3 regions of the Chryseobacterium sp. CCNWLW53 genome follow, and region 1 is predicted to be linked to each of the others. Evidence: riboswitches for the same ligand, from Rfam matches in the RefSeq annotation. Region 1 holds a riboswitch; each other region holds the start of a gene.
What was found. A riboswitch is a leader RNA that binds a small molecule or an ion and turns the genes downstream of it on or off. The one in region 1 is predicted to bind S-adenosylmethionine.
Positions count from the first base shown of each region.

Region 2: it holds a riboswitch for S-adenosylmethionine, as region 1 does, so the genes downstream of both, V6R96_RS01315 (TonB-dependent receptor) here and V6R96_RS04240 (TonB-dependent receptor) in region 1, are expected to answer to the same signal.
Region 3: it holds a riboswitch for S-adenosylmethionine, as region 1 does, so the genes downstream of both, V6R96_RS00595 (alpha/beta fold hydrolase) here and V6R96_RS04240 (TonB-dependent receptor) in region 1, are expected to answer to the same signal.

Region 1 covers NZ_JBAOJR010000001.1:898,913-902,199, reverse strand. Annotated here, with positions in the region: gene V6R96_RS04240 (TonB-dependent receptor) at 1-1,729, opposite strand, end outside; SAM riboswitch class I at 1,827-1,935, opposite strand; gene V6R96_RS04235 (alpha-amylase family glycosyl hydrolase) at 2,038-3,287, opposite strand, start outside.
Region 2 covers NZ_JBAOJR010000001.1:270,267-273,553, forward strand. Annotated here, with positions in the region: gene V6R96_RS01315 (TonB-dependent receptor) at 1-1,311, opposite strand, end outside; SAM riboswitch class I at 1,395-1,491, opposite strand; gene V6R96_RS01320 (type II 3-dehydroquinate dehydratase) at 1,736-2,143, shown strand; gene pckA (phosphoenolpyruvate carboxykinase (ATP)) at 2,253-3,287, opposite strand, start outside.
Region 3 covers NZ_JBAOJR010000001.1:128,643-131,929, forward strand. Annotated here, with positions in the region: gene V6R96_RS00590 (ACT domain-containing protein) at 1-972, opposite strand, end outside; gene V6R96_RS00595 (alpha/beta fold hydrolase) at 974-1,912, opposite strand; SAM riboswitch class I at 1,970-2,076, opposite strand; gene V6R96_RS00600 (MGH1-like glycoside hydrolase domain-containing protein) at 2,264-3,287, shown strand, end outside.

The DNA of each region.
Region 1 (3,287 bases):
TTTCTTGTTTTAATTGATCAAATCCAAGCGCTCTGGCTGCATCACTGTCATTCCTGAAAATCCCTTTGGTGACAATTCCCGATCCTGAAGTGGAGATGTCGGCATAGGAATTATTAAAATACTGCTGCTGAAGCGATGGAGCCCTGAAGCCAGTTCCTACTGATGCCCGTATTGCATAATCTTTTACAAATTCATATCTCACGGCCAGTTTTCCATTCAGCGTATTTCCAAAATCCGAATAATTTTCAAATCTTCCTGCCAGATCTATGTTCAATTTTTTAGCGATATCATAAGAAACATCAGCATATACGGCTGTTGAATTCCTGGATTTCTTTAAAGCATTGTCCGGAGAAAAACCGATAAATGATTGTGAGCCGCCATTCCCCTCCACGGTAGATCCGGGAACCGCAGGATTTCCATTGATATCATACCGGGTGTAGGAAGCTTCATCTCCCGGTTTGATCTCGTACTGCTCAAAACGGAATTCTCCCCCAAATGCTATATTAAACTGATTCAGATTTTTAGAAACATCAAGATTCACCGTATTCTGAAGAAAGCTGTGCGCTCCTGCATAAAAGCTCGTTGGAGATTTCGCCCCTAAAGATGCATTATTGGTATTGTCTACATTATAATTGAAAGTATTGCTTCCGAAAGTATTACTTACATCAAGCAACCAGTTGTTAACATTATATTTTGCCCCTACAGCATAAGAAAAGTCGTAAACCTGCGAGTTCAAAGAGGCCTGAAATCCGTTTGGATAGATAGAAGAAACTACATTATCTTTTTCTCCGGGAAGCCTTCTGAAACCGAAGCCTTTTCCTTCTTTAATGCTGAAACCTCCAAAGGAATACAGCTTAAAGCTTTCACTTAAAGGGTATTCAGAATTAAAAAACAACTGGGCCTGCCTGATTTGTGCATCCCCGATTTGAAAATTAAAGTCATCCCTGGTGAGGCCTCGTTCTCTAATAATCTGATCATCAGCAGCTCTGGCCGCGATAGGATCATTAGCAAATTCATAGGCAAAATTATCTCCGAAAATGTCCAGATCATGATTTTGAGTTCTTGTGGTCTTTCCTCTGTGGCTCAATTGCAATGAAAGGTTTATATAACTTTCCTTTTTCCCAAGAGAAGATCCGTAATTGATTCCGGCCTGATAGGTTTCACCATCATTTCTTCCGCTAATTCCATAGGATGCTGAAGCTGATGCTCCTATATCTTTCTTAAGAATAATATTAACTACTCCTGCAATGGCATCAGAACCATATTGTGCAGCTGCCCCGTCTCTTAACACTTCTATCCTGTCAATAGCGATTACCGGAATTGTACTGAGATCTGTTCCTACAGAGCCATTTCCAACGGTATTCTGATAATTGACCAGTGAAGTGGTGTGTCTTCTTTTCCCATTGATGAGTACCAAAACCTGATCCGGCCCCATTCCTCTTAGGCTTACAGGATCAATATGTTCTGTCCCGTCAGATGCTGACTGCCTTACAGAATTAAATGATGGAATCACATAATTCAGCAGATCCTGAACCGTAGTCTGTGGTGCAGATTTCTGCAGCTTTTCTATATTGATAACATCTACGGGAACCGGTGTTTCCAGTTTTGTCCTTTTCGTATTGCGGTTTCCTACGATAATTATATCTTCGATCTGATTTCCTTTTTCCTGTTCCTGTGCGTTCACCAAAACAGCTCCCAGGAGTATAACAGACAGGCTTAACTTTTTCATCTTTGTCCTTATAAATTAATCATAAATATTCCCCACGGACCTCATCCGCAGCTATAAAAGACTTCAAGAAATGGAATTGTTGTCAGAATATTGACTTTTCTCATCTTCCCCAAACTGGGTTGGAATTAGCACCTTTACACTTTTTAGAGTCGTGCAGGTTGCTAAGGTTTCATAGGGCCAAATCCCTCCACCTTTCTTGATAAATCTACTGCAAAAGTAGACTAATATTTTTAATTGGCAAAAATTAGATTTATATATTCTGTAGTGTTTTATAAAAAAGAGGGACGATGTTTATCGTCCCTCTTTTGTTATTTAATAATCATCTTCTGAATGGCAGTGCCTGTTTCAGACCGTAGATGAACCAAATAGGTCCCCGGCGGGTAATTCGCTTTCAATTCATAAGTTCCGTTTTCGGTATTTAATTTAATGGAATCCAATTTTTTACCGCTCATGTCAAAAATAACAATCTCTCCGTTTTTGGCTTTGTGATATATTAATTTTGCCACACCGTTTTTCACAGGATTATCTGCAATCTGAAGCGAGAGTTTATTCGCAGCATTTACATCAGATGCTGACAGTGCCCCTGCGTAATTTCCAAAAATTCTGAACTCTCCCGGTTGTAAGGTAATAGGAGCTGTTGTAGAAGCAATATTAGAAACAGAGTTATCCATCAGGTTCTGCCACTGCCCTGTATAAGGGAAGTAAGGAACAACATTTTGAGCGGCAGTGGTATAATTCGCCAAAACTACCACATTCTTCATTCCCGCTATTGAATTGTCATATACATAAATTCTGGTGATCAGGCCTTCAGGATCGTTGGTAAGATTGTTAGACTCTACAGTATATGTTTTGGATTTGAAAACCGGATAGGTATTTCTGATATTGATAATTTTAGCCCAAGTATCATACACTGCTTTTCTGTTGGCGTTGGTATCATATCCTAAAGTAAAGGCAACAGGCTTTTCATCAATTCTGCATCCATCATTGATGGTACCATCTGCGCATCGGTTGATACTGAATTCATATCCCAACTCTCCAAACTGCCAGATCATTTTCGGACCAGGAATGGTAAAGAATGTTGCTCCGAAAGTTTTCATTCTTTCAAGAGCAGTGTTCAGATTGGTAACGTTGTAATTTCCATTAACCGCACCATACGCAAGGTTTTTAAACATTAATCTTTCTTCATCGTGACTTTCCCCATATCCTACAGCATGCATATTGGTAAACCCATGAAGACTGTGGTTCATTCTGTCATAGTTACTGTTTTCCTTATAGCCCATTGTATTTTGGTTGTAAGGCTCAGTCTGCTTATTCCAAAGCATTATCCCTTTTCCTTCGGCAATTCTATAGTTGGCCCACTGTTGCTCTTCTGCATCGGTTCCCAAATGTTCGAAGATCATATAGGAATTCGGATCAATACCCCACTGTTTATCAGCATAATATTTAAGAACATCTACCCTGTCTTGCTGATATGCATTAGTACAGGCTTCATCATTTGCAGAACAGTTTTGGGTAAACCCTTTTGTCAGGTCCCAACGGAATCCATCAATTTTATATT
Region 2 (3,287 bases), 630 kb from region 1:
AAAGCTAGTTTTAAATTTCAGCTCCGGAAGGAAAGTAAAATCTAAAAAACCTTTTCCTGAGAAATTGTCTTCTTTATTCTCGTTCTTATCCAGAGGCAGTGTTGCCGCTGCATTTTGATTCTGCAATGCACTTGTAGGCCGGTATTTCCCGAAATCATAAATTCTATTTCCTCCAGCATCCAGCACATAGCTTCCATCTGCATTTCTTTCATAATACGGATAGAAAGACGGAATTACCCTTGCCGCATTAATGATATTGTCTGTTCTCGAATCTGAAGACGGCGGCGCATTCTGAATACTGTTGGTATAGCTTAAATTAGCACCTGCATTCAGCCATTTTTTTACTTCCGAATTAATTTTTAACCTGGTGGAAAATTTTTGAAATCCAGATTCTATAGCAATTCCTTTGTCATCAAGATATCCTAATGAAAAGAAATAATTGCTTTTCTCGCTGCCTCCACTGATATCAAAATCCACCTGGCTTCTGGAAGCTGTTCTTTGAAGAATATCTCTCCAGTCATCATTCCACAATGCTTTTGCTCCGGGAACAAGCTTTCCGTCTGTCCCTACAGGGTTGGGAAAACCAGCTCCGTAAGGATTGATTCCCAAAGCAGTTGTCAGGTTATCACTCGCCATCTGTGCTGCCTGCTGAGAAGTGATCTGTCCCGATTTATACCCGTTTCTCAATGCTTCCCAATACAGCTGAAAATATTGATCCGTGCTTACCTGCTTATAATCCTTTACCGCTCTGCTGGAAAATCCCTGACTGATATTAAAATTGATTCTTGATTCTCCTTTCTTACCAGATTTTGTTGTGATGATAATAATCCCGTTAGCTCCTCTTGAACCATATAATGAACTTGCCGTTGCATCTTTCAAAACACTGATGGATTCAATATCATTGGGGCTGATGGAATTGATGTTTCCGTCAAAAGGAATTCCGTCTACCACATACAACGGATCACTTGAAGCACTTATGGAGCCAACCCCTCTTATTCTCACAGAAGCAGTAGAACCCGGCTGTCCGGAGGCACTTACTGCCTGAATTCCCGGAACCTGCCCCTCCAGCGCTTTTGTAATATTGGTAACCGGTCTGTTATTGATTTTATCACTGGATATGGTAGCTACTGAACCGGTATAACTTGTTCTTTTAGCCTTACCATAAGCAATGACAACCACTTCATCGATTTCCTTTTCGTTAACCGTATCTTTTTTAGTTTGGGTCTGAGCCTGTACGCCCATTATTCCTAAGAAAAATACAGCAACAGGTGGAATCCAAACTTTAGAATTAATTAAATTTTTACTAATCATAATCAATTTTATTTATCATATATTGAAAACTTGCCCTTTGCAGAAAAGACAGCAAAGGGCATCGCTCAATACGATAAACCAAGTGCTTATTTTTCCTTTATAGGCTGAATGTAACACCTTGCCCAGGGCAGGTTGTTAAGATTTCACAGGGTCAGTTCCCTCCATCTTTCTTTATAAGCCGATCGAAATATGTTTGCAAATCTAAAAACAATTAGTCTACAAAACAAGTAGACTTTAAATTTTATTATGAAATATTTCCAAAAATTAACTTAAATTTTATTCAAAACTTAGAATTTCAAAGAGTTATAGAATTACGAAATATTTAAACATGACAAATATCATTACATATAATACAAAGAATCAAAATGGATAATTAGTACAAAAAAAAGTTCTATAATCAAACTAAACTATTTAAATTTATAACATGAAAGTTTTAATTATAAACGGCCCGAACCTTAATTTACTGGGAACAAGAGAACCTGAAATCTATGGAAATATTTCTATGGAGGATTATTTGGAAAAATTAAAAACTGAATTTCCATCTCATGAATTAAGTTATTATCAGTCCAACATTGAAGGAGAGATTATCAACAGGTTACAGGAAGATGACTTTGATGCTTTGGTAATTAATCCCGGAGCCTATACTCATTATTCGTATGCTATCTCGGATTGCCTGAAAAACATCAGAAAACTGAAAATAGAGGTTCATATCAGTAATATTTACAAAAGAGAGGAATTCCGTCAGAAATCTGTTACGGCAGCTAATACGGATGCGGTATTGTCCGGCTTTGGAATGGATGGGTACAGACTAGCGATTTTAAGCTTGAAATAATAAACAGAATTGCAATGTTTTTGGATAAGATGTTTTGGCTCCGCTCAGCATGACATTTCTGATATCATTAAAATAAAAAGCCTCATCGGGTGATGAGGCTTTTGCTGTATTAAGTAGTCTGCTGCTGAAGCTGTGGTCCTGAAACAATTAACTTCTTCCCTTCTTCAGTATCGCAATACTGTTCAAAGTTTTTGATATATCTTGTCGCAAGATCTCTTGCTTTTTCTTCCCATTCTGCAGCACTGCTGTATGTTTCTCTAGGATCCAGGATGCCTTCAGAAACATTTGGAAGCTGTGTAGGAATTTCAAGGTTCATAATCGGAACCTGAGCTTTAGGAGCATTTTCAATAGAACCGTCAATGATTGCATCAATGATTGCTCTGGTATCTTTAAGAGAAATTCTCTTTCCAGTTCCGTTCCATCCCGTATTTACCAGGTAAGCTTTAGCTCCGTGCTCCTTCATTTTTCCGATCAATGTTTTAGAATACATGGTTGGGTGAAGGGTAAGGAAAGCTTCTCCGAACGCAGGAGAGAAAGATGGTTCCGGTTCAGTAATTCCTCTTTCTGTACCCGCCAGTTTGGAAGTGTACCCGCAAAGGAAGTGGTATTGTGCCTGGTTTTCATCTAAAATAGAAACCGGAGGCAATACTCCAAATGCATCGGCAGAAAGATAAACGATCTTTTTAGCATGTCCTGCCTTAGAAGGAAGAACAATTTTGTTGATATGATAAATCGGGTAAGATACTCTTGTATTTTCTGTGATAGATCCGTCTTTATAGTCAGCAATTCCGTTGTTTACCACTACGTTTTCAAGAAGTGCATCTCTTTTGATCGCTCTGAAAATATCCGGTTCTTTTTCTTCTGAAAGGTCAATAACTTTAGCATAACATCCTCCTTCATAGTTGAATACACCATTATTATCCCAACCGTGCTCATCATCACCAATCAGGAATCTCTTAGGATCCGCGGATAAAGTTGTTTTTCCAGTCCCGGAAAGACCGAAGAAAAGCGCTACATCACCTTCTTCACCTACGTTGGCAGAACAGTGCATGGAAGCCATTCCTTTCAATGGAAGGTAATAATTCATCATGGCAAACATCCCTTTCTTCATTTCACCTCCGTACCAAGTACCTCCGATGATCTG
Region 3 (3,287 bases), 770 kb from region 1:
TTTTATTCTGGTAATATTTTCTCCTGAAAGGTGTAATAGTTTTATGGTATCAATCAATGGAAGGCCTGCTCCTACATTGGTTTCATAGAGATAACGTCTGTTATTTTTGCTCAACGTATATCTTAGTTTACGGTATTCTTCTATTGGAAGAGTATTGAAAATTTTGTTGGATGAAACCAGATCAAAACCGTTTTCAGCCAGTGCATGGTAATTTTTCACAAAATCTTTGCTTGCCGTATTATCTACCACGATCAGGTTTTCCAGCTGGTTTTCTTTTGAGAAGTTGATTAATTCCTCAACATTTGACGGATGTTCTGCTGTTAAAACCTCATCATTCCAATTTGTATTAAAACCTTTTTTATTGAATGCAATTTTTCTTGAATTGGCTACTGCAACCACTTTAAGATCTATTTTTTTACGTCTTTTGATTTCTTCAGAAGATTGTAAAACCTGCTCTATTAAAGTCTTGCCTACATTTCCGTGACCAATGATTGCCAAGTGAACGGTCTTAGGCTTTTTGAAAATTTCGGATTCAATGATATTCTTCGTTTTCTCATCCTGGGAAGAGGTAACGACAATATTCACTCTCTTTTCGGCCGCAACCTGGTTGAGAAGAAGTGGAAAGACATTATTTCTGGCTAATTCTGCAAGTACTTTATTGAAATCTTCCGCCACAAACCCAAGTACGGAAACATTATTGATGCTGTAAATCTGTGAAACCTTTCCTGATTTCCTTTCTGCTTCAAACTCATCGATCAGGCAAGTCACTGCTTTTTCTGCATCGGCCTCATTTACCAGAATAGATATTCCGTTTTCAATAGCCTGTTGGGAGATCACTCCTACACTGATGCGCGCCAAAGTAAGCGCTTTAAAAATTCTTCCGTCGATCCCGATTTCACCCAGGAAATCTTCTCCTTCAAATTTGATGATTGATCTGTTCTTTAAAAACTTTATTTCGTTAGCATTTCTCATTCTACAAAATATTTTTTATGATAGTATTTAATTGTTCGTATTCCATTAGGAAGGCATCATGCCCGTGAATTGACTGTATTTCATGATAGAAAACCTCTTTCTTTTTCTCTTTCAGCTGATCAAAGCACATTCGAATTTCTGAAGCGGGAAAAAATAAATCTGTATCTACTGCAATTAAGTGCATTCGGGCACTGATTTTTGTTAACTGCTCTTCTTCAGTGTTCATATTCATCAGCAAGTGATTCATCAGTTTATAGGATTTTAAACTAAATCTTTCGTTTAATGAATTTCCGTGATAAACCAGCCAATCTTCGGACTCTAACCGCTGATTTTTTTGATCGTATCTATTTTGAAATCTGTCATTTAAGGACTGAGGTGTTCTGTAACACAGCATAGCATGAATTCTTGCTTTCTGCAGGGGCTCATCATTTCCGTTCAGTAAAAATTTCTGAACCAGACACTGCGCATGAAGCCAGTCGTGCGTTTTAAAATCGCAGGCAATAGGAATGAAGATCTCCGCCAACTGTGGTTGCTTGGCAAGCATTTCCCACGCAATCCCTCCTCCGAGTGAACCTCCGATAATGGCATACAGATTTTTGATATGTAAAGCTTCAAGCCCTTTCAGGAATATTTCTGCAATATCTGAAGGCGTGAAGTCTTCGTATTCGTCAATTAAAAAATGATCATATCCGTTTCCGGGAATATTGAAACACAGAACGGTATATTGAGTCGTATCAATAACCTGATTTTCACCGATCAGCTTTTTCCACCATCCTTTTTCACCGGAAACATTTGAATTTCCGGTTAAAGCATGATTTACCAATATAACAGGTGCTGTAAACAAGTCTTTCCCGAAGATCTGATAAGTCAACGGGATATGGTATTCCTTCTGGGAATAGGTACGATACGAAAGATTAATATAGTTTAGTTCTGTTTTCAATTCTATTATTTTAATACAATTGAAAATGCCACAGGAATGGCTGAAAAGAACTTCAGTAAGTTATCTGTCCAAAATAAATTGGTAGAACGTAGCACCTTCTCTGCTTGCACAAAGGGTTGCTAAGGTTTCATAGGGTCTAATCCCTCAACCTTTCTTGATAACATTTTCAATATTTGAATGAACGCTCGGCAAAGATAAGTCTTTTCTTTTAAATTTTAAAAGAAAAAATATTTAATATTAAAAAACCGTGTAATAATAAGTGTTTCAAGGCTATGTTAATAATTCTTCAGGCGGAAGGAATTGGAATTATTTTTCAAAAAAACTAACTTCGTACTTGAAAAGTGATGAAATATGACTGTTGAAAAAGAAAGATTACAAGATTCTAAATGGAAAAACTGGGGTCCATACGTCAGCAACCGGCAATGGGGAAATGTACGCGAAGACTACAGCCCGAACGGAAATGCCTGGCATTACGCCAACCATAATAATGCAGAAAGTTATGCCTACCGATGGGGCGAGGAAGGGATCGCTGGAATCTCCGATGTAAAGCAGATTTTCTGTTTTGCCTTTTCCTTTTGGAACAAAAAAGATAAAATTGTAAAAGAGCGCTTTTTTGGTTTAAGCAATCCTCAGGGTAATCACGGAGAGGATATCAAAGAACTCTTTTATTACTTAGATAATACACCTACCCACAGCTATATGAAAATGGTGTATAAATATCCGATCAATGCATTTCCTTACGATGATCTTGTTGCAGAAAATGGTAGGAGAAGCAAAAAGGAACCTGAATATGAGATATTTGATACGGGAATTTTTAATAACGATGAATATTTCGATATTTTCATTGAATATTGTAAGGGAGACCACAATGATATTCTTGCAAGAGTAACAGTTCACAACAGAAGCCGGCAGGATGCTCCCATCGTTATAGCTCCAACCGCCTGGTTCCGAAATAACTGGAAATGGGGTTACAATACATATAAGGGCCAAATGAATGCTTCCTATGACGGATGTATTGATATTAATCACGACAGCATTTCGATCAAAAAACTCTATTCAAGAAATCTTGCGGCTAAAAGTACTTTCTGTGAAAATGAAACCAATACCCCAAAATTATATGGAGCTCCTTATCCGGGAAACACCTATTTTAAAGATGGAATAAATGATCATATCATTTATGGAAGTAATACGGTAAATCCTGAAAAAAGGGGTACCAAAGCATCTTTTATTATTGATGAAATGATTGGAGCGGGACAGTCCAAAATTTTTGATTTCAGGCTATGTCCCGATGAAACAGATGAACCTTTTGATCAATTTGATGAGATCTTCAATACCAGAATTGCCGAGACGGATGAGTTCTACAATGAGATTCAGA